2 regions of the Vogesella indigofera genome follow, and region 2 is predicted to be linked to the other one. Evidence: riboswitches for the same ligand, from Rfam matches in the RefSeq annotation. Region 2 holds a riboswitch; the other holds the start of a gene.
What was found. A riboswitch is a leader RNA that binds a small molecule or an ion and turns the genes downstream of it on or off. The one in region 2 is predicted to bind glycine.
Positions count from the first base shown of each region.

Region 1: it holds a riboswitch for glycine, as region 2 does, so the genes downstream of both, glyA (serine hydroxymethyltransferase) here and gcvT (glycine cleavage system aminomethyltransferase GcvT) in region 2, are expected to answer to the same signal.

Region 1 is NZ_JAQQLA010000003.1:256,110-270,858, reverse strand. Features, by position in the region: partial or broken gene PQU89_RS03250 (IS3 family transposase) at 88-273, shown strand; gene mmuM (homocysteine S-methyltransferase) at 525-1,463, opposite strand; gene PQU89_RS03240 (methyl-accepting chemotaxis protein) at 1,527-3,398, opposite strand; gene PQU89_RS03235 (LysR family transcriptional regulator) at 3,604-4,500, opposite strand; gene PQU89_RS03230 (NAD(P)-dependent oxidoreductase) at 4,616-5,260, shown strand; glycine riboswitch at 5,442-5,531, shown strand; gene glyA (serine hydroxymethyltransferase) at 5,781-7,034, shown strand; gene PQU89_RS03220 (L-serine ammonia-lyase) at 7,121-8,521, shown strand; gene PQU89_RS03215 (NAD(P)/FAD-dependent oxidoreductase) at 8,623-9,864, opposite strand; gene PQU89_RS03210 (transporter substrate-binding domain-containing protein) at 9,969-10,748, opposite strand; gene PQU89_RS03205 (ornithine cyclodeaminase family protein) at 11,176-12,144, shown strand; gene PQU89_RS03200 (helix-turn-helix transcriptional regulator) at 12,249-12,881, shown strand; gene PQU89_RS03195 (nucleoid-associated protein) at 12,960-13,967, opposite strand; gene PQU89_RS03190 (ABC transporter transmembrane domain-containing protein) at 14,042-14,749, opposite strand, start outside.
Region 2 is NZ_JAQQLA010000007.1:139,220-153,968, forward strand. Features, by position in the region: gene PQU89_RS12810 (hypothetical protein) at 149-391, shown strand; gene gcvP (aminomethyl-transferring glycine dehydrogenase) at 502-3,357, opposite strand; gene gcvH (glycine cleavage system protein GcvH) at 3,502-3,888, opposite strand; gene gcvT (glycine cleavage system aminomethyltransferase GcvT) at 3,965-5,050, opposite strand; glycine riboswitch at 5,083-5,177, opposite strand; glycine riboswitch at 5,190-5,291, opposite strand; gene PQU89_RS12830 (amino acid permease) at 5,413-6,747, opposite strand; gene gluQRS (tRNA glutamyl-Q(34) synthetase GluQRS) at 6,995-7,903, opposite strand; gene fdxA (ferredoxin FdxA) at 8,002-8,325, shown strand; gene miaA (tRNA (adenosine(37)-N6)-dimethylallyltransferase MiaA) at 8,469-9,425, shown strand; gene PQU89_RS12850 (YbaK/EbsC family protein) at 9,435-9,980, opposite strand; gene PQU89_RS12855 (cysteine hydrolase family protein) at 10,028-10,630, opposite strand; gene PQU89_RS12860 (GNAT family N-acetyltransferase) at 10,683-11,237, opposite strand; gene dtd (D-aminoacyl-tRNA deacylase) at 11,234-11,686, opposite strand; gene yaaA (peroxide stress protein YaaA) at 11,754-12,533, shown strand; gene PQU89_RS12875 (GFA family protein) at 12,609-13,007, shown strand; gene PQU89_RS12880 (2-hydroxyacid dehydrogenase) at 13,045-14,040, opposite strand; gene PQU89_RS12885 (methyl-accepting chemotaxis protein) at 14,273-14,749, shown strand, end outside.

The sequences.
Region 1 (14,749 bases), on a different contig from region 2:
AGCAGATTGGTTGCCATCTGCAAAATTGGTACCCTCAAACAAATTAATGGTGTAGGGTGCGCCACCCCCAGTGGCAATTGAGTATTTATGGAAAGCTTCTTCCGTTCGCTGAAGTCAGAGCGGGTTTATTTGACCCACTACCGAAGCTACGAGGAGGCACGTACAGATGTGTTTGATTACATCCGCTTTTACAATCACCAACGACGTCATTCGACCCTGGGGTATTTGACCCCGGTTGAATTCGAACGCCGTCGTTCAGTGCTTAGTGCTTAGTGCTTAGTGCTTAACCCGCTGTCCACGGGGAGCGGGACAGACCAAGTCCCCACACCAACCTGATGCAGCAAGGCACGGAGAATGTGAACAGTAGTCATATTGAGAATTATAGCACTCCATACCAATATGACTAACAGACAAAAAACTACCGCCTCTTGGTTCAGAAGCGGCAGTTTTGAACCCTAATTATTATAGGTAACCGACTCCATATAACCGCAGATCGCCGTAGACGAGCTTGCCACCGTGCCGTCTTAGCCGCGCAGCCAGCCGGCCAGCGCCCGGATATCGTCCGGCGACGTGCGGCAGCAGCCGCCGATGCAGCTGGCGCCGGCCAGCCGCCACTGCCGCGCAGCCTCGGCGAAGGCCATAGGATCGCTGCTGCCGTGCCAGGTCTTGGTCACCGCGTCGTAGGCTTCGCCGGAATTGGGATAGGTCAGCAGTCGCTTGCCGGTCTGTGCGGCCAACGTTTGCAGCAGCGGCACGATATGGCGCGGTGCGGTGCAATTGACGCCCACCGCCACAATCTGCGGATAGGCTTCCAGCTCGGTCACCGCCACCAGCAACGGCGTGCCGTCGCTCAGGTTGGCATCATCGCGGCAGGAGAAGCTGATCCATGCCGCCGCCTGCGGAAAGTCCTGCTGCAGCACGCGGGCGATGGCGCGCGCTTCCACCGTGCAGGGGATGGTCTCGCACGCCAGCAGATCCGGCGCGGCGGCCAGCAAGGCGGCAATGCGCGGGCGATGGAAGTCCATCAGCTCGGTTTCGCTGCGGCCGTAGTGGCCACGGTACTCGGAACCGTCGGCCAGCATCGCGCCGTACGGCCCCACCGAGGCCGCCACCAGCGGCCGCTGGCGACCGGCATGGTTGGCCGCATCGGCCCAGAACTCGTCGCGCGCCAGCTGCGCCAGCTGCACCGAGCGCTGCATCAGTTCCGCGGCGGCGGCTTCGTCCAGGCTGCGTTTGGCAAAGCCGCTGAACGATGCCTGGTAGCTGGCGGTGGTGGCAACATCGGCACCGGCGACGAAGTAGTCAAAATGCACCTGGCGGATCAGCTCCGGCTGCTCGATCAGCACCCGCGCCGACCACAACGCGTCATTCAGGTCACAACCGCGACGTTCCAGCTCGGACGCCATCGCGCCGTCCAGCACGACCGGGGCATCCTGAAAGCGGGCAAAAGGATTGGCAAACATTGAACAGGCTCCACAAAAAGAAAAACCCCGGCACAGGCCGGGGCTTGCTGCATGCAAGATGTATCACAGACGGAATTGCGACACCAGTGCCTTCAGCTGGTCGCCTCGGCTGGCCAGTACCTGGATCGTCGCCAGCGCTTCCTGCAGGCTGCTGTCGGTCTGCTGCGCCATCGAGTTGACACGTTCGGCGCTGCGCGCCATTTCGTTGGTGGCGATGCCCTGCTCGGCGGTGGAGGAAGTGATTTCGCCCATGCGGGTCGAGATCTCTTCGGCGTTGCCCTTGATCAGCTCCACCTTGCTGGCTGCTTCACGTGACAGGGTGACACCGGTTTCCACTTTCGCGTTGGTGGCATCGGCGTGGTTGATCGCCTCGCCGGTTTTCTGGATCACGGTATCGATCAGCTCGGCGATCTGTACCGTGGCGCTGGCGGTACGCTCGGCCAGCTTGCGCACTTCGTCGGCCACCACGGCAAAGCCGCGGCCCTGCTCACCGGCACGCGCCGCTTCGATCGCCGCATTCAGCGCCAGCATATTGGTCTGGTCGGCGATGTCGCGGATCACGCCGACAATGCCCTTGATCTGCTCGGACTGGCCAGACAGGTTGGACATCACGTTCTGCAGCGACGACACCGCACCGACGATGGACTCCACCTCACGCGCCACTTCCGCCATCGCGCGGTGCGAATCCAGCGAGTTGTCACGCGAACGCGACACCAGCACTTCGGTTTCGCCAACGTGATCGGCAATGTGGTTGATGCTGACAGTGATCTGCTCGATGGTGGCGGCAGTCGACGACAGTTCCGACGACTGCACACGCGAATCCTGGGCGATCTGCTCGGCCACGCGGTTCAGGTCGGCGGCGTCGCGCGCCAACGAATCGGACTCGTCGCGCACGGTGAGGAACATCTCGCGCAGCTTGGCCACGAACTGGTTGAAGGCTTCGGCAATCTGGCCGACTTCGTCACGGTTGCCGACCGGCAGTGTCTTAGTCAGGTCGCCGTGGCCGCTGGCCACTTCACGCATCGCATTGCGCAGCACCGACAGGCCGGACAGCATGCGTGCCACGCCAACGTAGGCGAAGATGCCGGACACCACCAGGCCGATCACCAGCAGGCCAACCATCACCATCAGCAGCTGTGTCACCGGTGCCATCGCCGCGGCTACCGGCACCATCACGCCGAGGAACCAGCCGGTCTTGCCCACCGGATACAGCGCGGTCAGGGTGGCGTCACCGTTGATCGACACGTCCATGATCTGGCCATCCTTGTTCACCGCGTTCATGTCGTAGCCGGACACTACCTCGCCGATCTTTTTCAGGCCGGAGTCTTTTTCCGGGTGTGCAATCACGGTACCGTCGCCCGTCACCAGGAAGGCATAGCCGTCACCCGGCAGCTTGGCGGCAACCACTTCGTCCACCACGCGCTGCAGCGTCACGTCACCACCGGCCACGGCCACCAGCTGGCCGCCATCCTTGCGCGCCTGGGCGAAGGTGATGATCGGACGCTTGGTGGCGGCATCAATATAAGGGGGCGAGGCGATCGGGCCGGTCGCATCCTTGGCCGCCAGATACCATGGCCGCCCGGTCGGGTCATAGCCTTCCGGCACCTTGGCGGCACCGGTGAACTGGGTCATGGTCTTGTCGGGCTGACCGATATACATGTCGTCAAAACCGCCGGCATCACGCGCCTGGTCCAGCACCGGCTGCAATTCACCAGTACCGAAACGCGGCAACGCCGCAGCAACGATCTTCTGGCGGGTGGAGACCCACTCGGCAACAAAGCTCGCCTTGCTGTTGGCGGCCTGATTGATTTCGTTACGGATCGCACTGGACAGGGCGTCGCTCATTTTCCAGTACGCGACGGCACAGAACATGACAGCAAGTACCGTCAGTACCAGCAGTACGAAGGCCATCAGGCGAGTACGCAATGACATCATGATGTGTATTCCCCACTGTATTTTGTAAGTTATGGTGCGGCATAGTACTACTAAGCACACATGTGATTATTTGTTTATATTCACAAAGCCATTTCATGGCATTTCGTTAACAACGAAATTTTGTATTCTGCGTACAATCTCCATTACACGGCATTTTTGCATAACAATATTGCAATAATCCGGCAACAAACCGCCCTTGCCAATGTCAAAGACGGCGTTCGCCACCCAAGGCCGCCTGCAATGCCGACATTGCATGTCGCACTTTTGCAGGTTGCCCCTCGCGCCGCGGTGTCACCATCCACAACGGCAACTCCGGCAGGCTCCACTCGCCCAGCACCGGCTGCAGCAGACCGGAGGCCAGCTCCTTGCGCACTTCCGGTTCCGGCTGCAAGGACAGGCCTAGGCCTTCCAGCACAAAGGCACGCGCCGACAGGATATTGTTGCTGCTGATGCGCGGCGGCATCGATAAAGTCACCGTTTCCGCGCCGCGCGTCAACTGCAGCCGGCTCAAGCCTTCGTGCGCGGCCACCCCGACCCAGTCGTGCTGCAACAGTTCGGCCGGCGTTTGTGGCAGACCATGCTTTGCAACATAGACGGGCGACGCACAAATGACAAAGTGCCAGTCGGCCAGATGACGCGCCACCAGCGACGAATCCTTCAGCTTGCCGGCACGGATCGCCAGATCAATCTGCAACTCCAGCAGGTCCACCATCTCGTCGTGAAAGAACAGCCGCAGGCTGAGGCCGGGGTTGGCCTCAAGCAAGGGTGCCAGCGCGCTGCTGAGCACGCCGCCGGCCAGGCCGCTGGGGGCGGAGATGCGCAGCTCGCCCACCGGCGCATCGCGCAGTGCCGACAGCTGCTGCTCCGCCTGCCGCGCTGCCGCCAGCATCGCGGCACAACCCTGGTAGAACAGCTGCCCGGCCTCGGTCAGCGTCAGCTTGCGCGTAGTGCGCTGCAGCAGGGTGACACCGTGGCGCTGCTCCAGCCGCCGCAGATGCTGGCTGACCGCCGATGGCGTGATGCCCAGGCTCTGCGCCGCCGCGTTCATCGAGCCTTTCTCAATCACCCGGGCAAACACCGCCATACTGCGCAATTCGTCCATATTCATTATTTCAGATTAACAATCAATCAATTTTACGCCGGATTATCGGAATGTGAATCGGCAATTACACTGTCCTCATCAATCACCGCCCGTCAGCGGGCAGCAAGGAGCACTCATGAAAATCGCACTGATCGGCGCCAGCGGCTTTGTCGGCTCGGCCATCCTGAAAGAACTGCTGTCGCGCAATGTCGCCGTCACCGCCATCGCCAGTCGTCCTGAGCGCATCGGCGCTGCGGCCAACCTTGACGTGGTGGCCGCCGATGCCTACGACGCCGATGCGGTGGCCCGTGCCGTCGCCGGCCACGACGTGGTGATCAGCGCCTTCAACCCCGGCTGGGACAAGGCCGACATCCGCGAACTGTTCCTCGCCGGCCACCAGGCCATCGTCGCCGGGGTCAAGGCCGCCGGCGTGCCGCGCTTCATCGAGATCGGCGGCGCTGGCAGCCTGTTCGTTGCCCCCGGCGTGCAGCTGATCGACACCCCGCACTTCCCGGCGGAATACAAAGAAGGCGCCGAGGGCGCGCGCCAGGCGCTGAACCTGCTGCAACAGGAAACCTTGCTGGACTGGGTGTTCGTGTCGCCTCCGGCGCTGCTGGCACCGGGCGCACGCAGCGGACAGTACCGTCTCGGCGGCAACGAGCTGCTGATGGCAGGCGAGGCACCGGCCGGCATCAGCGGCGCCGACCTCGCCGTGGCGGTGGTGGACGAGGCGCTGCAGCCGCAGCACCATCGCCAGCGCTTTACCGCCGCCAGCGTCTGATTCACGCCGCGACAGCACACCTTATATAGGTGTGCGGTTTTGCAGTGCAAACCCTGCCGAACGCCCGATCCGACTGGATCAGCGCGTTTGCGGCAGGGTTTTTTGTTGCAATAGCACATTGAATACTGTCGTCGATGCGTTGACAGCCGCGCGCCGCTTCACTAGATTGCGACCAGCCAATCAAGCCGCTGCAGGAGAGACTGTCATTCGCTGACAGCGCCGAAGGGGAATCGCCCCGGAAACTCTCAGGCAAAAGAACTGCAGCGACGTCTGGCACTCTGGAGAGTAGATCAGCCGCAAGGCGGGATCTCGCCGAAGGAAGCATGGCCCGGTGATGACACCGTGCGCCGCAATCTCTCAGGCAAAGGGACAGAGGGGGCATCGTCCGGCAGACGCCGGGCGGGCGCCATTGTCCTTTACGCCGCACATCCATGCGTCAACGCCCTGCCCGACCCTGCCGCCACTACCAGCGCGGTTGCGGCCAACCTTTGCCGTTCGCGCCAAGAAAAAGGAATGCACGATGTTTACCAAAGAGATGGAGATTGCCGGTTTCGACGACGCACTGTGGGCCGCGATGCAGGCCGAGGCACAACGCCAAGAAGACCACATCGAGCTGATTGCCTCCGAGAACTACACCAGCCCGCGCGTGATGCAGGCGCAGGGCAGCCAGCTCACCAACAAGTATGCCGAGGGCTACCCCGGCAAGCGCTACTACGGCGGCTGCGAACACGTCGATGTCGCCGAGCAGCTGGCCATCGACCGCGCCAAAGAGCTGTTTGGCGCCGACTACGCCAACGTGCAGCCGCACTCCGGCAGCCAGGCGAACGCCGCGGTGTACATGGCCTTGCTGCAGCCGGGCGACACCGTGCTGGGCATGAGCCTCGCGCACGGTGGCCACCTCACCCATGGTGCCAAGGTCAACTTCTCCGGCAAGATCTACAACGCGGTGCAGTACGGCATCAACGTGGAGACCGGCGAGATCGACTACGACGAAGTACAAAGGTTGGCCACAGAACACCAGCCAAAGATGCTGGTCGCCGGCTTCTCCGCCTACTCGCTGGTGGTGGACTGGAAGCGCATGCGCCAGATCGCCGACAGCGTCGGTGCCTGGTTCTTTGTCGACATGGCGCACGTCGCCGGCCTGGTGGCAGCCGGGCTGTACCCGAACCCGGTGCCGCACGCGCACGTGGTGACCACCACCACCCACAAGACGCTGCGCGGCCCGCGCGGCGGCCTGATCCTCGCTGCATCCAACCCGGAGCTGGAAAAGAAACTGCAGTCGCTGGTGTTCCCCGGCATCCAGGGCGGCCCGCTGATGCACGTGATCGCCGCCAAGGCGGTAGCCTTCCTCGAAGCACTGCAGCCGGAATTTGTCGACTACCAGAAACAGGTGCTGGCCAACGCCCGTGCCATGGTGGCGGTGGTCCAGCAGCGCGGTTACAGCGTGGTGTCCGGCAAGACCGATGACCACCTGTTCCTGCTGAGCCTGATCGACAAGGGCCTCACCGGCAAGGCTGCCGACGCCGCGCTGGGCGCCGCCTGCATCACCGTCAACAAGAACGCCGTCCCGAACGACCCGCAAAGCCCGTTCGTCACCAGCGGCATCCGCATCGGCAGCCCGGCCATCACCAGCCGCGGCTTCAAGGAAGCGGAAGCCGGCCAGGTGGCGCACTGGGTATGCGACATCCTCGACGATATCGACAACGCCGATGTCGCCGCCCGCGTGAAACGCCAGGTGGCGGAGCTGTGCGCCGCCTTCCCGGTTTACCGCTAAGCAGCAGCGGGCGCCGTCATTCCGACGGCGCCCGACTATAGTTAAAACAGGCCCTGCTCCGCAGGCACCACCTCAAGAGAAGCAACATGGCAATCAGTGTTTTTGATTTGTTCAAGATCGGCATCGGCCCCTCCAGTTCCCACACCGTCGGCCCGATGCGCGCGGCGCGGCAATTTGTCGCCCGACTGGAAAAGGACGGCCTGTTGACGCAGACCGCCGCGGTCAAGTCCGAAATGTTCGGTTCTCTCGGTGCCACCGGTAAAGGCCACGGCAGCGATGTGGCGGTGCTGCTTGGCCTGCAGGGCGAACACCCTGACCTGGTCGATACCGATGCCGTCGACGGCATGCTGGCCGCCATCCGCAACAACAAGCGCATCGCGCTCTTGGGCACGCACGAGATCGACTTCATCGAAGCCGAACACCTGATCCTGCACAAGCGCAAGGCGCTGCCCTACCATCCTAACGGCATGATTTTTGAGGCGTTTGCCGCCGACGGCAGCAGCCTGTCCAAGCGCGCCTACTACTCGGTCGGCGGTGGTTTCGTGGTCGACGAGGCGGCGATCGACGCCGGCTTCGTGCCGCCCGGCGTCACCGAGCTGAAGCACCCGTTCAAGAGCGGCGCCGAGCTGCTGGCACTGTGCCAGCGCCACGGCAAGAGCATCAGCCAGATCATGCTGGAGAACGAGCTGGCGTGGCGCAGCGAGGACGAGATCCGCAGCGGCCTGCTCAACATCTGGCACGTGATGCAGGCCTGCGTGAAGCGCGGCTGCGAGCGTGAAGGCATCCTGCCCGGCGGCATGAAGGTCAAGCGCCGCGCCGCCGACATGCACCGCAAGCTGCTGTCGTCGCCGGAGGCCGCACTGCGCGATCCGCTGACGGTGCTGGACTGGGTCAACCTGTACGCACTGGCGGTGAACGAGGAAAACGCCGCCGGCGGCCGCGTGGTCACCGCGCCGACCAACGGCGCCGCCGGCATCATCCCGGCGGTACTGCACTACTACGCGCGCTTCATCCCCGGCGCCAGCGATGACGGCATCGTGCGCTTCCTGCTCACCGCCGGCGCCATCGGCATCCTGTTCAAGCTCAACGCCTCCATTTCCGGCGCCGAAGTCGGCTGCCAGGGCGAAGTCGGCTCCGCCTGTTCGATGGCCGCCGGCGGCCTGGCCGAAGTGCTGGGTGGCAGCCCGGAGCAGGTGGAAAACGCCGCCGAGATCGGCATGGAACACAATCTGGGGCTGACCTGTGACCCGGTCGGCGGCCTGGTGCAGGTGCCGTGCATCGAGCGCAACGCGATGGCGTCGATCAAGGCCATCAACGCGGCGCGGATGTCGCTGCGCGGCGACGGCCAGCACTTCGTGTCGCTGGACCGCGTGATCAAAACCATGCGCGACACCGGCCGCGATATGAGCACCAAGTACAAGGAAACCGCGCGCGGCGGGCTGGCGATCAACGTGATCGAGGTACCGGTCAACATCGTCGAGTGCTGAGCCAGCCTTTCGCAACAGCTGCGGCCAACCTTGCGCAAGGTTGGCCGCAACAAAAAGCCCGCCATGATAGGCGGGCTTTTTTATTGCGAGTCCGGCAACCGTTACAGGAAGCGCGCCGGCGCGTACGGCGCCGGGTCGGTAAACGGCGTCTCGCCGCAGATCACCTGCGCCAGCAGTTGGCCGCACACCGGCCCCAGCGTCAGGCCGTGGTGGGCGTGGCCGAAGTTGAACCACAGACCGCGATGGCGCGGCGCGGCGCCCAGCGCCGGGCGCATGTCCGGCAGGCACGGCCGGCTGCCCATCCACGGCGTGGCGTCCAGCCGCTCACCCAGCGGGAACAGCCCGCGCGCCAACGCCTCGGCCTGCTCCAGCTGCGCGTAGTTGGGGGCGGCATCGCGTCGCGCCAGCTCCACCCCGGTGGCGATGCGCAGGCCGCGCTGCATCGGCGACACCACGAAGCCGCCTTCCACGTCGGCCACGGTGTAGCTCAGGCCCGGCCCCAGTGGCTGGTAGTGCATGTGGTAGCCGCGCTTGGTCTGCAGCGGGATGCGGTAACCCAGCGGCTGGAAGATGTCGTCGGACCACGGCCCCATCGCCACCACCACCTGTGCGGCGTGCAGTACCCCGGCGGCGGTGTGTACCTGCCAGCCGCTGCCATCCGGGACCAGCGACGTGGCTTCCTGTTGCAGCAGCGTGCCGCCCAGGCTTTCGAAATAGCGGGCATAGCCGCGGGTCAGCGCGCCCGGATCGCTGATGCGCTGCGGGTCGCGCCAGTGCACCGCGCCGGCGAAGCCCTCACCCAGTCCCGGCTCGGCGGCGCGCAGCTGCGCCGCGTCCAGGATCTGCAGTTGCAGGCCGTGTTCGGCGGCGATGCGGCGCGCGTTGACGGCCTCGGCGGCAAAGCCGGCCTCGGTGCGGTAGGCCTCGTACAGGCCGTCGTCGCTGCACAGCTGCTGCATATTGGCCGCGGCGATCAGCGTGGCGTGTTCGTCCAGGCTGCGGCTGATCAGGGGCAGCATGTCGCGCGCGGCGGCAGCGAGCCGGTGCGGGGCGGAGGCGCGGAAGTAGCGCCACAGCCACGGCGTGCTCTGCAGCAGGCTGGACGGTTGGTAGCGCACGTCGGTGGAGCGGTTGCGGCCGATGCGCAGCACGCTGGCAAGATCGCGAGGGAAGCCGTAAGGCACCACGGCGGCGCGTTCCAGCAGGCCGGCGTTGCCGTGGCTGGTTTCCTCGCCGGGGGCGCGGCGATCCAGCAGCGCCACGCGCAGGCCGCGTTGTTGCAGGGCGATGGCGCTGGAGACGCCGATCATGCCGGCGCCGAGGACGATGATGTCGAAATCCATGTTGTGCTTCTTTCAGATGCAGTTGCCATGGGCGCTGCGGGCAGCGGCCATGGCAACGGGATCTGCAAGCTTGGCCGCAGCCTGCGGCCAAGCTTGCACACCGCTTACTTGGCGATGATGTCGCGGTGGAAGTATTTCATCGAAATGCGGCTCAGGGTGCCATCCTGCTTCAGGCTGGCAATCGCCTTGTCCAGCTCGGCCTTGCGCGGGTCGCCCTTGCGCACGCCCATGCCGGTGCCCTCGCCGAGGGTGGCGAAATCGCTGAGCACCCCGCCGGCAAAGTCAAAGTCCTTGCCCTGCGGCTTGCTGAGGAAGCCTTCCATCGCAGTCTGCGCTTCCTGCACCCCGGCATCCAGTCGGCCGGCGGCGAGATCGAGGAAAATCTGCGCCTGGTCGCGGTAGGCAACCACCTTCACGCCGTGCTTCTCCCAGTGCTTGCGCACGAAGTCTTCCTGGGTGGCGCCCTGCAGCACGCCGACGGTCTTGCCCTTCAGGCTGGCCACGGTCGGTGTCAGCTTGCTGTCGCGACGTGCCACCATCTGGATCGGCACGATGTAGATCGGGACGGTGAAGTCGATCGACTCGCGGCGCTTGGCGGTGATGTTCATCGCCGAGTTGATGGCGTCGAATTTCTTCGCTTTCAGGCCGGGGATCAAGCCCTCAAACGAGGTTTCCACCCAGCTGCACTTGGCGGCCATGCGCTCGCAGACGGCCTTGCCGACATCGATGTCGAAGCCGACCAGCTGGCCGTCGGCCTGCTTGCTCTCGAACGGCGGGTAGAACGGCTCCAGCCCCATGCGCAGCGGCGCACCCTGCGCCATGGCGGTACCGGCGAGGCAGGCCAGCAAGGGGAAAACGGCATTGCGAACGCGTTTGCTGATCATGAAATGTCTCCTTTGTTCCTGTAGCGGGTAACGTCCCGTCCCGTTGCCCATGGCCAGGCCATGGCGCCTGCGTGGTTGGGCAGCCGGCGGGGCTGCGTTCACGTCTTGCTTTGGCTCGGTCACAAGATAGACAATATTTCCATTTGAGACAATTAATTTATAAAAAACCTGGCCACCAGCCTCAGTGCACGGCGACCAACGCAGGCTACGCCATGACAAAACCATGTCGCAAGTTACAATTTATCACTTGAATAACAATAACTTGCTTTCAAGCCATCAACCAAGAAGCAAGCAAAACCCCGGGAAAATGGTCTCCGCACAATTTGTGGACTTTTTTTCCACAATGGAATTTAATACAACAAACAAGCCTGCCCGCCGCGGCCTACAGCCCGGCAGCGCCCGACCACAGCCATCACGAGAGCCCAGCATGAACCACATCGACCACCACGCCGCCCCCCTGCTCCTAAACCAGCAACAGGTGCGCGACTACCTGCCGGCGCTGCCGGTACGGGCCGCGCTGAGCGCGCTGTTCCAGGCACTGGCGCACGAGTGCGCGGTGCAGCCGGCGCAGACGCTGACCCTGTTTCCGCAGGGCGCCGGCGACGTCATCACCTATCAGGGCGTGCTGGCCGATGCCGGCGTGTTCGGCGCCAAGCTGTCGCCGTACATCGTCACCGATGGCCGCCCGGTGATCAGCGCCTGGACCAGCCTGATGTCGATGCACACCGGCCAGCCGCTGCTGTTCTGCGATTCCGGCCTGCTGACGGCGGAGCGTACCGCCGGCACCAGCGCGCTGGCCATCGACCTGCTGGCGCGGCAGGACAGCCGCCAGCTGACGCTGATCGGTTGCGGCGCACTGGGCCAGGCACACCTGCGCCACGTGCTGCCGCTGCGCGACTGGCAGCGCATCCGCGTGTACGCGCCGGATCTCACCAGCAAGCCGGAACTGCAGCAGCAACTGCAGGCGCTGGACCCGCGCATCCAGATCAGCGGCAGCGTAGCGGCCGCCTGTGACAACGCCGACGTGATCATGCTGTGCACCTCCTCGGCTGCGGCGGTGCTGGACCCGGCAACGCTCAGCAAAGCGGCGCTGATCACCTCGATCAGCACCAATGCCGTCAACGCGCACGAGGTACCACCGGCCCGCCTCGCCGCGATGGACGTGTACTGCGACCACAAGCACAGCACGCCGGACAGCGCCGGCGAGATGGTGCTCGCCAGCCAGCAGGGCAGCTGGCAGCGCGAACGCATCGTCGGCGATCTGGCCGATCTGGTCAGCCAGCGCTGCGCGCTGCCGGACTACCAACGCCCGGTGTTCTTCCGCTCCATCGGCATGGGGCTTCAGGACATCGCCATCGCCTGCGCGCTGCTGCAACAGGCGCAGGCCGCGCAATGAGTCCAACCGCGGACTATCTGGCGGCGACCGGCGGGCACAGTGCTTGTGCCCTGCCCGTCGCATCAGGCACTATCGCTGTCCCTGCCGTTGCGCCCGACCCGACCATGACGCCCACGCCCAGCCCCACGCCGCAGCAATTGCTGTTGTCGCGCTACAGCCACCTCGCCGACAGCATCGCCAAGCTGTTCTTTCCCTACGCCGAGGCGGTGATCCACGACCTGGCGCAGCAGCGCGTGCTCTACCTCGCCAACAACCTGTCGCGACGCGAGATTGGCGACGAATCGGCGCTGGAGGAAATCGAGCGCACCATCGCCGAACGCTACGTCGGACCGTACGAAAAGGTGAACTGGGACGGCCGCAAGATGCGCTGCGTCAGCTCGGTGCTGTTCGACGACGCAGGCGTGGCGCTGGGGGTGATGTGCATCAACTTCAACATCGCGGTGTTCGAGGACATGCACGGCATGCTCGGTATGCTGCTGAAGGGTGCCGGGCTGGTGGAACAGCCGGCGGAGCTGTTCCGCGACGACTGGCAGGAGCGCATCAACACCTTCATGCACCGCTGGCTGCAGGAGCGGCAGCTGGCGCTCAATACCCTGTCGCGCCAGCATCGCAAGGAGCTGGTCGAGGCGCTGTACGCCGAGGGCGCCTTCAACGGCAAGAGCGCCACCCACTACATCGCCAATGTGCTCGGCCTCGGCCGCGCCACGGTGTACAAGTATCTGCAAACGCTGAAATAGACACCCGTCAAACGCAAAAGGTTGGCCGCAGCGATGCGGCCAACCTTTTATTGTCTGCGGCCCGCGCGGGCCGGCGCCTTACTGTTTCTGCAGCAGGCGCAGCGTAACCTGCAGCTCGCCGTCGTCGCCCTTCACCGTCTGCACGTTCTGCAGGCTGAGATCGGACGGCAGCAGCAGGCTGATGCCGTGGCCGACGCCGACCTTGCTCCAGCTCTTTTCCAGCCGCCGCGCCATGCCCTGTGCCGGCAGCCGCACGTCGCTCTCCAGCGCAAAGCCGTAATTCTCGGCGGCGCTGTCGAACAGGCGCCCGATCTGCTCCGGCTCGACGTAGCGCTCCGCCATGCTGCCCATCTGCCGTGGCGACACCTCCGGCACCGTCTTGCACAGCGTCATCACCTCGTCCTTGAAGCGCACCTGCGCCAGCGGGTCTTCGATCTCTTCCGAAATCTGCTCCATCACTTCGGCCACCAGCTTGCTGCTGCTGCTGGTATCCGGCACCCGCATCGCCTGCAGGAAGTCGTCGAGCCAGAACTTGGCCTCGTGGCCCTGGCGGTCGACCGCGTACAGCAGCGGGCCGTTTTCCAGGATCAGCGCGCCCTTGTCGATCAGGCGCGGGTTGATGCCGCTGGCGTGGCTGATGTCGAACACCTCGCCGCTTTCGACGATGGTCAGAAAGTCCTCCTGGATTTCCGCCTTGAACACGCCCAGCGCGCGCTGCGGGCTGTCCGCCTCGCCCAGGCCGGAGAACAGGATCACCAGCAGGTCGCCGGCGGCGATGTTCGGGTGCTGCGAGCGCGCGAACAGGTGCTTGGCGATGCGCTGCGACACCTCCAGCAGATCGACGTCGCCGCGGAAAAACTGCCGCGTGTAGTGGTACAGCTCGTTGAGGTTGAGATCGGTCTCGTGGAAGAACTGGTACTTCTTCTTGTCGGAGACGATGCCCTTCAGGTAGCCGTCCAGAATCAGCGCCGACACCGCCTCGTCCACGCCGATGGCCTTGTGCGACAGCTGCAACGGCTCACCGCGCGCCGGATTGCCGACACGGTGTACCACCAAACGCTCTACCCTGGATTCGCTAATCAGCATGCTCGGATCTGTCCTCATTCAATCAAGGCGCGATTATCGCCGCCCTTTCCCGCCACAACAAGGTTGGCCGCAACTCAGGCCGCCACCTCGGCCAGCCCGAACTGCAAGGCAGCCAGCCTGGCGTACAACGGCGAGCGCTGCAGCAGCTCGGCGTGGGTGCCCTCCGCCACGATGCGCCCCTGCTCCAGCACCACGATGCGGTCGGCCTGCTTCACCGTCGCCAGGCGGTGGGCGATGACGATGGTGGTGCGCCCGGCGGCGGCACGTTCCAGCGCCTGCTGTACCAGCTGTTCCGATTCGGCGTCCAGCGCGCTGGTGGCCTCGTCCAGCAGCAGGATGGGCGGGTTTTTCAGGATGGCGCGCGCGATGGCGATGCGCTGGCGCTGGCCACCGGACAGGCGCACACCGCGCTCGCCCAGATAGCTGTGATAGCCCTCCGGCAGGCGTTCGATGAACTCGTGCGCGGCGGCGACGCGGGCGGCGGCGAACACCTCCTCGTCCGTGGCATCAGGCCGGCCGTAGCGGATGTTCTCCAGCGCACTGGCGCCGAAAATCACCGTGTCCTGCAGCACGATGCCGATGTGGCGGCGCAGCGCCTGCGGGTCCAGCCGCGCGACATCGACGCCGTTGAGGGTGATGCGGCCAACTTGCGGATCGTAAAAGCGCAGCAACAGCTGGAACAGCGTGGTCTTGCCGGCACCGGACGGCCCGACCAGCGCCACCTGCTCGCCGGGGCGGATGGCGAGGCTGATGCCGGACAGCGACGGCTGCCCCGGTCGCGA
Region 2 (14,749 bases):
GTCGTCAGTAAATGGGGGAAAATCGGCAGGCATGGTAGCAGTTTTCCGTGACCGGCCCCATCACCAATCTGCGCGCCGGCGCGTCGAAACGTGGTCAGCCACGGCACCAGGCCCTACACTGGCGGCTGTCATTCAACGGAATCCGATCATGTTCTTGCGTTCCCTGCTACTGGCCAGCCTGCTGCCGGCCCTCACTGCCTGTTCGGTACTGACGGTCGCCGATGCCGCGGTCACCGTGGTGGCCACCACCGTCAAGGTCGGCGCCACCGTGGTCGGTGCCGCGGTCGATGTCACCGCCGCCGGCGTGCGCGCCGCCACCAAGGACGATGCGCCAGCACCGGCCAAAGCGGCAAGCGATGCCACCTGCCCGACAGCGGGGCCGTGCCCGTAAACCACTCCTCCGCTGCGCCGCTGCCATGAAAAAACCCCGCCGTCTCCGGCGGGGTTTTGCTTGCGTGACGGCCAGGGTTGGCCGCAGGCGCGCGCTTACCGGTACTCTGCTTACTCGTACTCTTCTACCGATGGGCAGCTGCACACCAGGTTGCGGTCGCCGTAAACGTCATCGATGCGGTTCACGCTCGGCCAGAACTTGTTGTCCAGCACGTACGGCAGCGGGAAGAACGCTTCTTCGCGGCTGTAGGCACGCGCCCACTCGCCGGTGATGTCGGCCTTGCTGTGCGGTGCGTTGACCAGCGGGTTGTCGTTCAGCGACCAGACACCGTTCTGCACCTTGTCGATCTCCTGGCGGATGGCGACCATGGCGGCGATGAAGCGGTCCAGCTCGGCCTTGGATTCCGATTCGGTCGGCTCGATCATCAGCGTGCCCGCTACCGGGAAGCTCATGGTCGGCGCGTGGAAACCGTAGTCCATCAGGCGCTTGGCAACGTCCACCTCGGTGACGCCGGAGGCGGCCTTCAGCGGACGCAGGTCGATGATGCACTCGTGCGCGACACGGCCGTTGGCGCCGGTGTACAGCACCGGGTAGTGCGCCGACAGGTTCTGCATCAGGTAGTTGGCGTTCAGCAGCGCCATTTCGGTGGCATGCTTCATGCCTTCCGCGCCCATCATCGCGATATACATGTAGGAGATCGGCAGGATCGACGCAGAGCCGAACGGCGCGGCGGACACCGCACTCTGGCCGGCAACCGCGCCCGGCACTTCCGATACCACGTGGTTGGCCATGAACGGCGCCAGATGCGACTTCATGCCGATCGGGCCCATGCCCGGGCCGCCGCCGCCGTGCGGAATGCAGAAGGTCTTGTGCAGGTTCATGTGCAGCACGTCGGCGCCGATGTCGGCCGGACGGGTCAGGCCCACCTGCGCGTTCATGTTGGCACCGTCCATGTATACCTGGCCGCCGTTGGCATGGATCAGCGCGCAGATTTCCTTGATGCCTTCCTCGAACACGCCGTGGGTGGACGGATAGGTGATCATCAACGCGCCAAGGTTGGCCGCATGCTGCTCGACGCGGGCCTTGAGATCGGCCATGTCCACGTTGCCGTTGTCGTCGGTCTTCACCACCACCACCTGCATGCCCAGCATCTGCGCGGTGGCCGGGTTGGTACCGTGCGCCGATTGCGGGATCAGGCAGATGCTGCGGTGCGCTTCGCCACGGCTGGCGTGGTAGCGGCGGATCGCCAGCAGGCCGGCATATTCACCCTGCGCGCCGGAGTTCGGCTGCATCGAGATGGCGTCGAAACCGGTGATCGCCAGCAGCTGCTGTTGCAGGCCTTCGATCATTTCCAGGTAGCCAACAGCTTGGTCGCGCGGTGCGAACGGGTGCATGTTGGCGAATTCCGGCCAGGTCACCGGGATCATCTCGCTGGTGGCGTTCAGCTTCATGGTGCAGCTGCCCAGCGAAATCATCGAGTGATTCATTGCCAGGTCGCGATTTTCCAGCTTCTTCAGGTAGCGCAGCATCTCGTGCTCGCTGTGGTGCTCGTTGAACACCGGGTGCGTGAGGATCGCCGATTCACGCTTCAGCGCGGCCGGGATGGCGTCGGCCGCGGCGGCATCCAGCGCGGCGATGTCGGCAGCCTTGCCGGTGAAGATCTCAATCAGCTGCGCCAGGTCCGCCTCGGTGGCGGCTTCGTGGAAGGCGACACCCAGTACACCGTTGCCGGCATCGCGCACGTTGATGCCGGCAGCCAGCGCCGCGGCGTAAACGTTGGCCGCATTGGCACCCAGCTCAACCTGTACCGTGTCGTAGAAGCGGTCGAACACCAGCTTGCCGCCGGCGGCCTTCACCGCGTGGGCGAAGATCGCCGCCAGACGGTGGATGCGGGCGGCGATGCGCTTCACGCCTTCCGGACCGTGGTACACCGCGTACATGCCGGCCATATTGGCCAGCAATACTTGCGAGGTGCAGATGTTGGAGTTGGCCTTCTCGCGGCGGATGTGCTGCTCGCGGGTCTGCAGCGCCATGCGCAGCGCGGTCTTGCCCTTGGCATCGACGGACACGCCGATGATGCGGCCGGCCGCGGAACGCTTCATGTCGTCGCGGAAGGCGAAGTAGGCAGCGTGCGGGCCGCCGAAGCCCATCGGCACGCCAAAGCGCTGGGTGTTGCCCACCGCCACGTCGGCGCCCATTTCGGCCGGCGACTTCAGTGCCACCAGTGCCATCACGTCGGCGGCCACGATGGCCACCGCGCCACGGGCTTTGGCCGCGGCGATGTACGGGGTCAGGTCCAGCAGCTCGCCGGATTCGCCCGGGTACTGGAACAGCGCACCGAAGTAGTCGCCGTTGCCGGCTTCTTCCGGATGGCCGAGCACCAGCTCGAAACCGAAGTACTCGGCGCGGGTCTTCAGCACGTCCAGCGTCTGCGGCAGCACGCGGCTGTCGACGAAGAACTGCTCGGACTTCACTTTCGACACGCGGCGCGCCAGCGTCATCGCTTCGGCGGCGGCGGTGGCTTCGTCCAGCAGCGAGGCGTTGGCCAGTTCCAGGCCGGTGAGGTCGATCACCATCTGCTGGAAGTTGAGCAGCGCTTCCAGGCGGCCCTGGGCGATTTCAGCCTGGTACGGGGTGTAGGCGGTGTACCAGCCCGGGTTTTCCAGCACGTTGCGCAGGATCACGCCCGGCACCTGTACCGGGTAGTAGCCCAGACCGATGAAGGACTTGTTGACAATGTTCTTGCTGGCGACGGTTTTCAGTGCCGCCAGTGCGTCGGCTTCACGCATTGCCGGCGGCAGGTCCAGCGCGCGGTTGAAGCGGATGCCGGCCGGCACGGTCTGTGCCACCAGTTCTTCGACGGAGCTGACGCCGATGGCGGCCAGCATGTCGGCTTTTTCGGATTCGCACGGGCCGATGTGGCGGGCGATGAATTCTTGATGATTGAAGAGTTGCGAGAGCGACATGTCTTCGATTCCGTTTGCTGAATAAGCCACGAAACACACGGAAGGACACGGGGCAAGCAGGCTGCCGCTGGGGCGTGTGTTTCCGTGTGGTCCGTGGCTAAAAAACAAAAAGCCCTACTGTCTGACGACAGCAGGGCTCGTTCATCAGGCGCCGATTTCGGCAGCGTAAGTCGCTGCGTCCAGCAGGCCGTCCAGATCAGCGGCGTTGGCCGGCTTGATCTTGAAGAACCAGCCAGCGGCGTACGGCTCGCTGTTGGCCAGCTCCGGGTTGGCTTCCAGTTCGGCGTTCACCTCCAGGATTTCACCGGCGATCGGCGCGTACACGTCGGAAGCGGCCTTCACCGACTCCACCACACCGGCTTGCTCGTCGGCGGCCAGGTTGGCGCCAACGGCTGGCAGCTCGACAAATACGATGTCGCCCAGCAGCTCTTGCGCGTGCTCGGTGATGCCTACGGTCACGGAGCCGTCGGCTTCCAGGCGCAGCCATTCGTGGCTGGATACGTATTTCAGTTCGGCAGGAATGTTGCTCATGGTTTCTCTCCAGAAAAATGCGTTGTCATGGTGTGGATCGGGACTGCCTCGGCTCGCCCCGTCGTTATACACCAGCTTATTCAAAAACTTTCTTGCCGTTGCGCACGAACGGCATTTTCACCACACGCACCTCGGTCAGCGTGCCGCGCAGGTCAACCTGGGCGGTGGCGCCGGTGGACGCCGGTACGCGGGCGATGGCGATGGAGTGTTTCAGGGTCGGCGAGAAGGTGCCGCTGGTGATGATGCCTTCCTGGCCATCGACGACCACTTTCTGGCCTTCGCGCAGCACGCCGCGGCCTTCCAGCACCAGGCCGACCTGCTTCATCGGTACGCCGGCGGCTTTTTGCGCCGCCAGTGCCTGGCGGCCGATGAAGTCGCGCTCTTCCGGATTCCAGGCGATGGTCCAGCCCATGCCGGCCTGCAGCGGCGACACGGTTTCGTCCATGTCGTGGCCGTACAGGTTCATGCCGGCTTCCAGACGCAGGGTGTCACGCGCGCCAAGGCCGATCGGCGCCACGCCGGCGGCTTTCAGTTCGTTGAAGAAGGTGATGGCCTGATCGGCTGGGATCATGATTTCCAGGCCGTCTTCACCGGTGTAGCCGGTGCGGGCGTAGAACCAGTCGCCGGACGGCAGACCCTGGAAGACTTTCAGTGCCTGGATGGCGTCGGCCAGCTCCGGCTTCACGCTGCATACCTTGGCAATCGCGGTCGGGCCCTGCACCGCCAGCATCGCCAAGTCGCGGCGCACCTGCAGCTGCACGTCGAAGCCGGCGGACTGCTTGTCCATCCACGCCAGGTCTTTTTCGGTAGTACCGGCGTTGATCACCATGCGGAAGCCGGTGGCGGTCAGGTATACGATCAGGTCGTCGACCACGCCGCCGTCGTCGTTGAGCATGCCGGAGTACAGCGCCTTGCCTTCGAAGCCGAGCTTGGCCACGTCGTTGGCGATCAGCTTTTGCAGCCAGACCTTGGCGTCGCTGCCGCTGATGTCGACGACGGTCATGTGCGACACGTCGAACATGCCGGCGTCGCTACGCACGATCTCGTGCTCTTTCAGCTGCGAGCCGTAGTGGATCGGCATTTCCCAGCCGGCGAAATCAACCATCTTCGCGCCGGAAGCGACGTGGGCATCAAATAAAGGGGTACGTTTCGGGGCCGTCATTGCAAGTCCTTGGAGTGAGATTTGTCCCTACCTCACACCCCTCTGTCCCTGCACCTGAGATTTTCCGGCATTGCGCCGTTAGCCCCTTCGGTGGGCGCTGTACGCGCCGCTCTCCAGATTCTGCGGGCCGTCTAACGGCCCGATTCTTGCAGTCCTTTTGCCTGAGCGATTGCGGGTGCACTTGCGCCTTCGGCGGCGGCGTCCGGTTTGGCCCGGCGCGGCTCTCTCCTGCGGAATGGGCGCATTATCAGCGCAGCCATGGCGCTTGGCAAGTCGGGTTTTGCAACAGGATCAGGCACTTGGCGCAAAAAAGGTTGGCCGCAACGGCAGAAGGGCTTTGCGGCCAACCTTTTAGCGGCGTTTTATGCCTTCACGATATTTTCACGCAGTTGCCACAAATACACCGGCAGCCCGGCCAGGAGCAGCAGCACGCCCCACATCACCACCTCGGCGCCGGAGCCGAAAATGGTCCACAGCGCGAACACGAAGCCGCCACCGGAGAACGCCAGCGGCGCCAGCCAGTCGCGGGGGCGGAACTGGCGGTGGCGTTGCAGCATCACCGCCAGCAGCGCCATCGCGCAGAACGCGTACGGCAGCAAGGTGGTGGCGGTGGCGAGCAGGATCACGAACTCGAAGATCTGCACCCCGCTGTCGCCGCCGGCGTACTTGCACACCAGCAGGATGGTGACCAGCAGCGTGGACAGCAGCAGGCCGACGATGGGCACCCCGGCCGCGTTCTCGCGCTTGAAGAAGGCCGGGAACAGCTTGTCGCGCGCGGCGGCGGCCGGGATGTGGCCCTGCATCAGGCACCAGCCGTTGAGCGCGCCGAAGCAGGAAATCACCGCACCGAGGCCGACGGCGTAGTACGCCCACTCGCCCCACAGGCTGCGCGCGGCATCGGCAAACGGTGCCGCCGATGCGGCCAACGTCGCTGCCGGCATCAGCCCCTGCAACGCGACGGTGCTGGCGATGTACAGCGCGGCGGCGAGCAGCGTGCCCAGCACCGTGGCGCGCGGGATGGTGCGCTCCGGCTGCTCGACGTCACCGGCCGGCACCGACGCCGACTCCAGCCCGAGGAAGGCCCACAGCGTCAGCGCCATGGTCGCCGGGATCGCCTCCGACAGCGGCTTGTGCTGCGGATTGAACACGACGAAATCGGGATTCAGGTACAGCAGGCCGGCGACGGTGACCCCGGCCAGCGGCAGCAGCTTGATCAGGGTGGTGACGATGGCGACGCGGCCGGAGCTTTGCGCGCCGCGGCTGTTGATCCACGTCACCAGCCAGATCAGGCCGATGGCGGTGGCGCCGGCGGCGAGGTTGCTGTCGTTCAGCTGCGGGAAAAACACCCCCAGATAGCTGACGCCGGCCACGGTCAGCGCGGCGTTGCCGGCCCACAGCGCGATCCAGTAGCCCCAGGCGATGAGGAAGCCGGCGAAATTGCCAAAGCCTTCGTGGATGTAGGCATACGGGCCGCCGGCCTTGTGCGGCAGCAGCGTCGCCAGCCTGGCGAACACCAGCGCCAGGCAGATCGCGCCCAGCGAGGTGATCACCCAGCCGATCAGCGAGGCGCCGCCGTACTGCGCCAGCGACGCCGGCAGCAGGAACACGCCGGAGCCGATCATGTTGCCCACCACCAGCGCGGTGCACATCCAGATGCCGAGTTTGCCTTTGGCGGCGGTTTTCGGAGCGTGACTCATGCGGCCCTCCGTGCGGAAGAGCGCTGAGGCCAGCGGGGAAACGGGCACGGCGCGGCGGCCGTGCAAGCGATGAAATCCTGCATGATTATTCGAGGGTCCTGAATGGGCGGCGCGGCCGCTTTGCTCTGTCTGCGTGCCGCCGCCGGGCAGCGGCACCCCGGCAACCTGTTCCGGTTGCTCTGCCATGACAAACGGGCCTCGAAAGAGGCCCGTTTGGCGAAAGGGTGGCGATTGTATACCAAGTTAACTATGCAATGACGATAGGTCCCGCCGGCACCCGCGCCAGCTGCCAGTTGTCCCGTGCCCACTGCCACAGCTCGGCCACGTCGCCCGCCTCTGCCGGCGGCGCATGCCCCAGCCGCGTCAGCGCCTGCCGCAGCTCGGCGGCGGCCGAGCGGGCGTCGATCGCCGGCGCCAGCGTCTGCTTCGACAGCTTTTCACCGGCGGCGTTGACCATCAGCGGCAGATGACAGTGCGTCACCACCGGCCCGCCCAGCTTCTGCCGCAGCCACAGCTGACGCGGCGTCGACACCAGCAGGTCTGCACCGCGCACGATGTCGGTCATGCCCTGCGCGATGTCGTCTACCACCACCGCCAGCTGGTAGGCCCAGAAACCGTCGGCGCGCAGCAGCACGAAATCGCCGATCTCGCTTTGCAGGTGCTGACCGTATTCACCCTGCAGGCGGTCGTAAAACACGGTGCGGCTGTCGTCCACCCGCAGCCGCCACGCCCGTGCGCTGCGCCCCGGCGCCACGCCGTGACGGCAGGTGCCGGGATAGACCATGCCGTCGGCACCGTGATGGCCGGCGGCGGCGATTTCCTTGCGGGTGCAGCCGCAGCCGTAGGCGTCGCCCTGCGCCACCAGCTGTGCCAGCGCCGCGCGATACAGCTCGTGACGGTCATGCTGGTACACCAGGTCGCCGTCCCACTCGAAGCCGAACGCCTGCAGCGTGCGCAGGATGGCGTCGGCGGCGCCGGCCATCTCGCGTGGCGGATCGAGGTCTTCCATGCGCAGCCACCACTCGCCGCCGTGGTACCTGGCTTCCAGATAGCTGCCGACCGCAGTGGTCAGCGAGCCGGCGTGCAGCAGGCCGGTGGGGCTGGGCGCAAAGCGGCCGCGATAGGGCAAAACGGGAACGGGGGCAGTGACGGACATGGCAGGAGCAGCGAAAATAGAGAGATACGACTAAAATGTTGACTAAACGACTCAACCATTACCCGGACACCCACCATCTACTAAAGGAGCGCGCCCAGATGACGCACGTTGTAACCGAAGCCTGTATCAAATGTAAATACACCGACTGCGTCGATGTCTGTCCGGTGGACTGCTTCCACGCCGGCCCCAATTTCCTGGTGATCGACCCCGACGAGTGTATCGACTGCACGCTGTGCGTGGCGGAATGCCCGGCGGAGGCGATCTTCGCCGAGGAAGACCTGCCGGCCGACCAGCAGGACTTCGTCGCCATCAACGCCGAGTTGACGCCGCTGTGGCCGGTGCTGTCCGCCAAGATCGACGCACTGCCCGACCACGCCGACTGGCTGCCGGTGAAGGACAAGCGCCACCTGCTGGAACGCTGAACACTACACGCCGCCATTGCCCGCCCGCCTCGCGCCGGCTGACGGCCGCGGCGCCGTGTCACCCGCGGCTGCTGCGGCCAACGTTGGCCGCGGCCGGCCGCGCCATGCGACAATAGCCGGCCATTTCCTTAGCGCACACCGACATGTCCGATCATCCTGCAGCCATCCTGTTGATGGGCCCCACCGCCTCCGGCAAGACCGGCCTCGCGCTGGCGCTGGCCGAGCGTTTTCCGGTCGAAATCATCAGCGTCGATTCCGCGCTGGTCTACCGCGACATGGACATTGGCACCGCCAAGCCGACGGCGGCGGAGATGGCGCAGTGCCCGCACCACCTGATCGACATCATCGACCCCACGGACGCCTACTCCGCGGCGCAGTTTCATGCCGACGCCAACCGCCTGATCGCCGCCATCCACGCCCGCGGCAAGCTGCCGCTGCTGGTCGGCGGCACCATGCTCTATTTCAAGGCGCTGACCGACGGCCTGTCCGACCTGCCGCAGGCCGATCCGGCGCTGCGCCAGCAGCTGGAAGCCGACGCCGCCCGCCTCGGCTGGCCGGCCATGCACGCACGCCTCGCCGCCATTGATGCCGTCACCGCCGCCCGCCTCGCCCCCAACGACTCGCAACGCATCCAGCGCGCGCTGGAAATCTGCCTGCTCAGCGGCGACACCATGTCGGCGCTGCTGGCACGCGGCCGCGACGCCGCCGCGCGCGGCAACCTGCTGCGGCTGGCGCTGAATCCGGACGAACGCAGCTGGCTGCACCAGCGCATCGCGCTACGCTTCAACATCATGCTGGAGCAGGGTTTCCTCGACGAGGTCAGCCGCTTGCGCCAACGTTGGCCGCAGCTGTCACTGGAGCTGCCGTCGATGCGCTGCGTCGGCTACCGCCAGGCGTGGGAATACCAGGACGGCCTGTACAGCCACGCCGAATTCGTCGAACGCGGCATCGCCGCCACCCGTCAACTGGCCAAGCGCCAGATCACCTGGCTGCGCAGCATGGCATCGGACAACCTGAACCTGGCCGCCGACCACGACGACATCCTGACTCCGGCCTGCCACGCCATCGAACGCTGGCAGGCGGCGCAGCAGCACGCCTGAGCGGCGGCGTCAGTCGCTGTCGAAAGTCAGCGCCGCCACCTCGGCCTGCGCCAGTTGCGCCAGCAGCGCCGGGGACAGCAGCAACTTGCTGTGCCGGACGCCGGCGCCCACCACCACGTAGCGGCGCGCCATCACCGCGGCATCGACCAGGATGCGCATCGACGCCGGCAAGCCCAGCGCGGTAATGCCGCCGAACTCCATGCCGGTCAGCGCGGTGGCCACCTCCCGCTTGGCAAACGACAACCGCTGCGCGCCGAGGGCGCTCTTCACCGCGCCGTTCACGTCCAGCCGGCGCGAGCCCAGCGTTACCACCGCCGCGTGCTGTTCCACGCCGTCCTTCTTGTAGCGCAACACGATGGTGTTGGCGCAATCCTCCAGCCCGAAGCCGTAGCGGGCGCTGAACTGCTCGGTATCCGACGCCTCGTCCGCCACCGCGAACACGATCAGCTCCTGCCCCTGTACCTGGCTGGCCACGCTGGCCGGCAGGTGTTGCGGATGCAGCTCGGCCGCCAGCGGCTGGAACTGGAATTGCCGGGCGAAATCACGGATGTTCATGGCAAGGCTGTCCTCTTTGTTCAGGTTGTGCTTGGTTTAGCAATTGGTCACGGCAGCGCCTCACCGCCGTGCCGGCCGGCGGCGGGCGAGTCCGCCGCCAGCAAGGCCAGCGCCTGCCCGGTGCTCAGCACCTGCGCATACTCGCCATCCAGATTCGCCAGCGCCATCGCGTGCACCTCGTCCGCACTGCGCGGCGTGCCGTGGTAGTCGCGACGGGCAAAGGCGAAGGTGGCGTCGCTGACCACCAGGGTGTCGAAACCGAGATTACCGGCGCTGCGCGCGGTGGACTCCACCGAATTGTTGGTGCTGACGCCGACCAGCAGCAGGCGGCGGATGCCGCGCACGTGCAGCCAGCGCTCCAGCGCGCTGTGGGTGAAGGCATCGGGCACGTTCTTCTCGAATACCATCTCGCTGTCCAGTGGCTGGAACGCCGGCTGGAACTCAGCGCCGCTCTGGCCGGGCCAGAACAGCGAGCTTGGCGTGCGCGACATGTGGCGCACGTGGATCACCGGGTGGCCGCCGACGCGCCAGGCGGCGAGCAGGCACGCGATATTGGCCTCCGCCTGCGGGTTGTTGCGCTCGCCGGCCTGCGGCATGGCCATCGCCTGCTGCATGTCGATGATCAGCAAGGCCGGAATCTGTGTTGTCATTATCGGTTTTTCTTGATTAAAAATTTCGCGGCCAAAGCCGGCCGATCTTCATTCAGGACGGCTGCGCCCAATCCTGCCGCAGCAAGGAAAACACCAGCAGGTCATGATATTGCCCGAGCCAGAATCCGGCCTCGCGCAAATACCCTTCCTGCACAAAGCCCAAACCCTGCAGCAGGCGGATGGACGGCAGATTGTCCGGGTGGACCTGTGCCTCGATACGGTTAAGCGCCATATTGGCAAAGCCCCAGTCCAGCGCCAGCTGCAGCGCCTCGCGCATCATGCCCTGCCCGCGATAAGCCGGCGCCAGCTCGTAACCGAGCGTGCAGCTGCGCCAGCCGCGATTCCACTTGAACAGGCCGCAGCTACCTGCCAGTTGCTGATCAGCCCGCGATTCGACAGCCCAGCGCAGCCACGGACTGGGTAGCTGCTGCCAGCCGATAAAGAGCGCCACCTGCGCCTCCGCCTGTGCCAGCGTCTGCAGCGGCTCGGAGCCAAACCATTGCATGGACACGGCATCGCGGTAGATATCAAACAGTGCCGGTGCATCCTGCGGCCGGAATTCGCGCAGCGTCAGCCGTGCGCTCTGCAGCACGGGGAAAGCGCTCATTCCGGCGCCTTGCTGTCCAGCCAGATCGTCACCGGGCCGTCGTTGACCAGCGCCACCTGCATGTCGGCGCCGAATACCCCGGTCGGCACCGCCTTGCCCAGCGCCGCGCCCATCAGCTGCACGAATTCGTCAAACATCGGTGATGATTGCTCCGGCCGCGCCGCGCGGCTGTAGCCGGGGCGGTTGCCCTTTTTGGTGGTGGCGAACAGGGTGAACTGGCTAACCGCCAGCACCTCGCCACCGCAGTCGAGCAGCGAGCGGTTCATCACGCCGTCATCGTCGTTGAAAATGCGCAGCTGGCTGATCTTCTTCACCAGCCACTCGCTGTCGGTGCGGCTGTCCGGCGCCTCGATGCCGACCAGCAGCAACAGCCCGGCCCCGATCGCACCGCTGATCCGGCCGTCGACGGTGACCGACGCCTCGCGCACCCTTTGTACCAATACTCGCATCATCCCTCCTGAAAAGCGTTTCGGCTCTGCGTTACAATCCCTGCCATTGCGCGCGACAAGGATTGCTATGTTAATGGTTATTTCTCCGGCGAAAACGCTGGATTTCAACACCCCGCCGCGGACGGTACCGTACACGCAGCCGGATTTCCTCGATCACAGCATGGCGCTGATCCGCGTGCTGCGCGACAAGTCGCCGGCCGACATCGGCCAGCTGATGGGCATCAGCGATGCACTGGCGCAGCTCAACGTTGGCCGCTACCACGACTGGCAGCCGGATTTCACGCCCGACAATGCCAAGCAGGCGGTGCTGGCGTTCATGGGTGACGTCTACGAGGGGCTGAATGCGGCGGCGCTGAATGCAAGCGAGCACGACTACCTGCAGCGGCACCTGCGCATCCTGTCCGGGCTGTACGGCCTGCTGCGGCCGCTGGACCTGATGCAGCCGTACCGGCTGGAGATGGGCACCCGCCTCGCCAACCCGCGCGGCAAGAACCTGTACGAATTCTGGGGCACGCTGATCACCGAGGCGCTGAATCGCGAGCTGGCGGCACAGGCAGCGCCGGTGCTGGTCAACCTCGCCTCCGACGAGTACTTCAAGTCGGTGAAGCCAAAGCAACTGCAGGCCCGCATCATCACCCCGGTGTTCCAGGACCTGAAGAACGGCCAGTACAAGATCATCAGCTTCTACGCCAAGCGCGCGCGCGGGCTGATGGCGCGCTGGGCAACGCAGCAGCAGGTGACGGACGCCGAGCAGCTGAAGGCGTTCGACAGCGAGGGCTACGCCTTCGTGCCGGAGCTGTCCGACGCCAGCAGCTGGCTGTTCCGCCGCGATCCGGCGGCACAATAAGCAAGGCCACAAAGCAAGCGGCCGCATGTTTGCGGCCAACGTTGGCCATCCGTTAGCACGCGAAAGGTATCCCCGATGCAAGGCAGCTGCCTGTGCGGCACCGTCCGCTATGAAATCGACCGGCTCGATGCGCCGATCACGCACTGCCACTGCCTGACCTGCCAGAAGGCGCACGCGGCGGCATTTGCCAGCACCGCCGGCGTGCTGCGCCAGCACTTCCGCTGGCTGGCGGGGCAGCAGGCACTGGGCAGCTACGAGTCGTCGCCCGGCAAGCTGCGCCACTTCTGCACTCGCTGCGGCAGCCAACTGGTGGCAGAGCGTGCCGCCCAGCCGCACGTCATCGTGCGCGTGGCGACGCTGGACGACGATCCCGGAGTCAGCCCGCAACAGCACATCTGGTGCAGTCACGACCGGCCGTGGCTGGCCAGCGACGGGCTGCCGCACTATGCGGCGTGGCAACCGGGCCGCGAATGACGGTTGCGGCCAACGTTGGCCGCAAGCGCGGCCGGCGTCAGCCGTGCACCGCGTTGTCCAGCACCGCGCCGTGGGCAAAGGCCTGCACATTGCCCAGCGTGGTGCGGGCGATATTGTCCAGCGCCTCGCGGGTGAGGAAGCCCTGGTGCGAGGTAATCAGCACGTTGGGGAAAGTCAGCAGCCGCGCCAGCTGGTCGTCCTGCAGCCCGGCCTCGGACAGGTTTTCAAAGAACACGCCCTCTTCCATCTCGTAGACATCCAGTCCCACCCCACCGAGACGGCCATCCTTCAGCGCCTCGATCAGCGCCGGGGTATCGATCAGCCCGCCGCGGCTGGTGTTGATCAGCAGCGCGCCGCGTTTCATCTGCGCCAGGGTATCGGCGTCGATCAGGTGCCGCGTCGCCGGCAGCAAGGGCAGGTGCAGGCTGACGACATCGGACTCGGCCAGCAGCGTGGCGCGATCGACGTAGCTGAAACCGAGCTGGTTGGCCAGCAACCGGTCCTGCGCCACGTCGTGGGCCAGCACGCGCATGCCGAAACCGCGGGCGATGCCGATCGCCGCCTCGCCGATGCGGCCGGTGCCGATCACGCCGAAGGTCTTGCCGTGCAGGTCGAAACCGACCAGCCCGTCCAGCGAAAAGTCCATCTCGCGCACCCGCACGTAGGCCTTGTGGATGCGGCGGTTGACCGCCAGCAGCAGCGCGAAGGCGTGCTCGGCCACCGCGTGCGGCGAATAGGCCGGTACCCGCACCACGCGGATGCCGTGCCGGCTACAGGCCGCCAGGTCGACGCCATTGAAACCGGCGCAGCGCAGCGCCACCAGCCGCGTGCCGCCGGCGGCCAGGCTGGCCACCACCGCCGCGTCCAGCCGGTCGTTCACGAACGGACACACCACCTCGAAGCCGGCGGCCAGCGCCACGGTGTCGCGGTTGAGGCGTGGCTCGAAAAAGCTCAGCGCAAAACCGTAATCATGATTTGCTAGGGTCAGCGCCTGACGATCGTATTGTTTGCTATCGAAAACGGCGATTTTCATGTGCGGTCTCTCCATGCTGTATCGGATTCGATACAAATCCGCCGTGCTGAACGGCGATATTCATTAAAAACAGCTGCAACAAACCGAATGATTTTAAACAGGAAAATCAGAGTCGCGCGGCCTTGATCCAGATCAAGCAGATAAATGGCACGTCCCATGACGTGGTTATACCATGCGTGGCTTGCAGCGTTATCCACCTCCACGATTGCCTAGTCGTCTCAGTGTCCGAATCATGAAAAAGAATCTGCCAGTCCATGATATTGAAGTGCCGTTTACCAGCGGTCTCATTGTTACCCAAACCGATCTCAAGGGCAGCATCACCTACGCCAACGACAGCTTCGTGCAGCTGTCCGGCTTCAGCCGCGAGGAGTTGCTCGGCCAGAACCATAACATCGTGCGCCATCCGGACATGCCGCCGGTGCTGTTCGACGACCTGTGGCAGACGATAAAGCGCGGCGACTGCTGGCGCGGCCTGGTCAAGAACCGCTGCAAGAACGGTAACTACTACTGGGTCGACGCCTTCGTGGTGCCGGTGAAGGAACGCGGCGCCATCCGCGGCTACATGTCGGTACGCAGCCCGGCGCGACCGGAGGCGGTGCGCGAGGCGAAACTGCTGTATCCGCAGCTGCTGCAGGGCAAGCCGCTGGCCAAGGCCAAGGCGCCCGGCCGCACGCTGGCCTGGTTCCGCCGCATCCATGTCGCCCTGAGC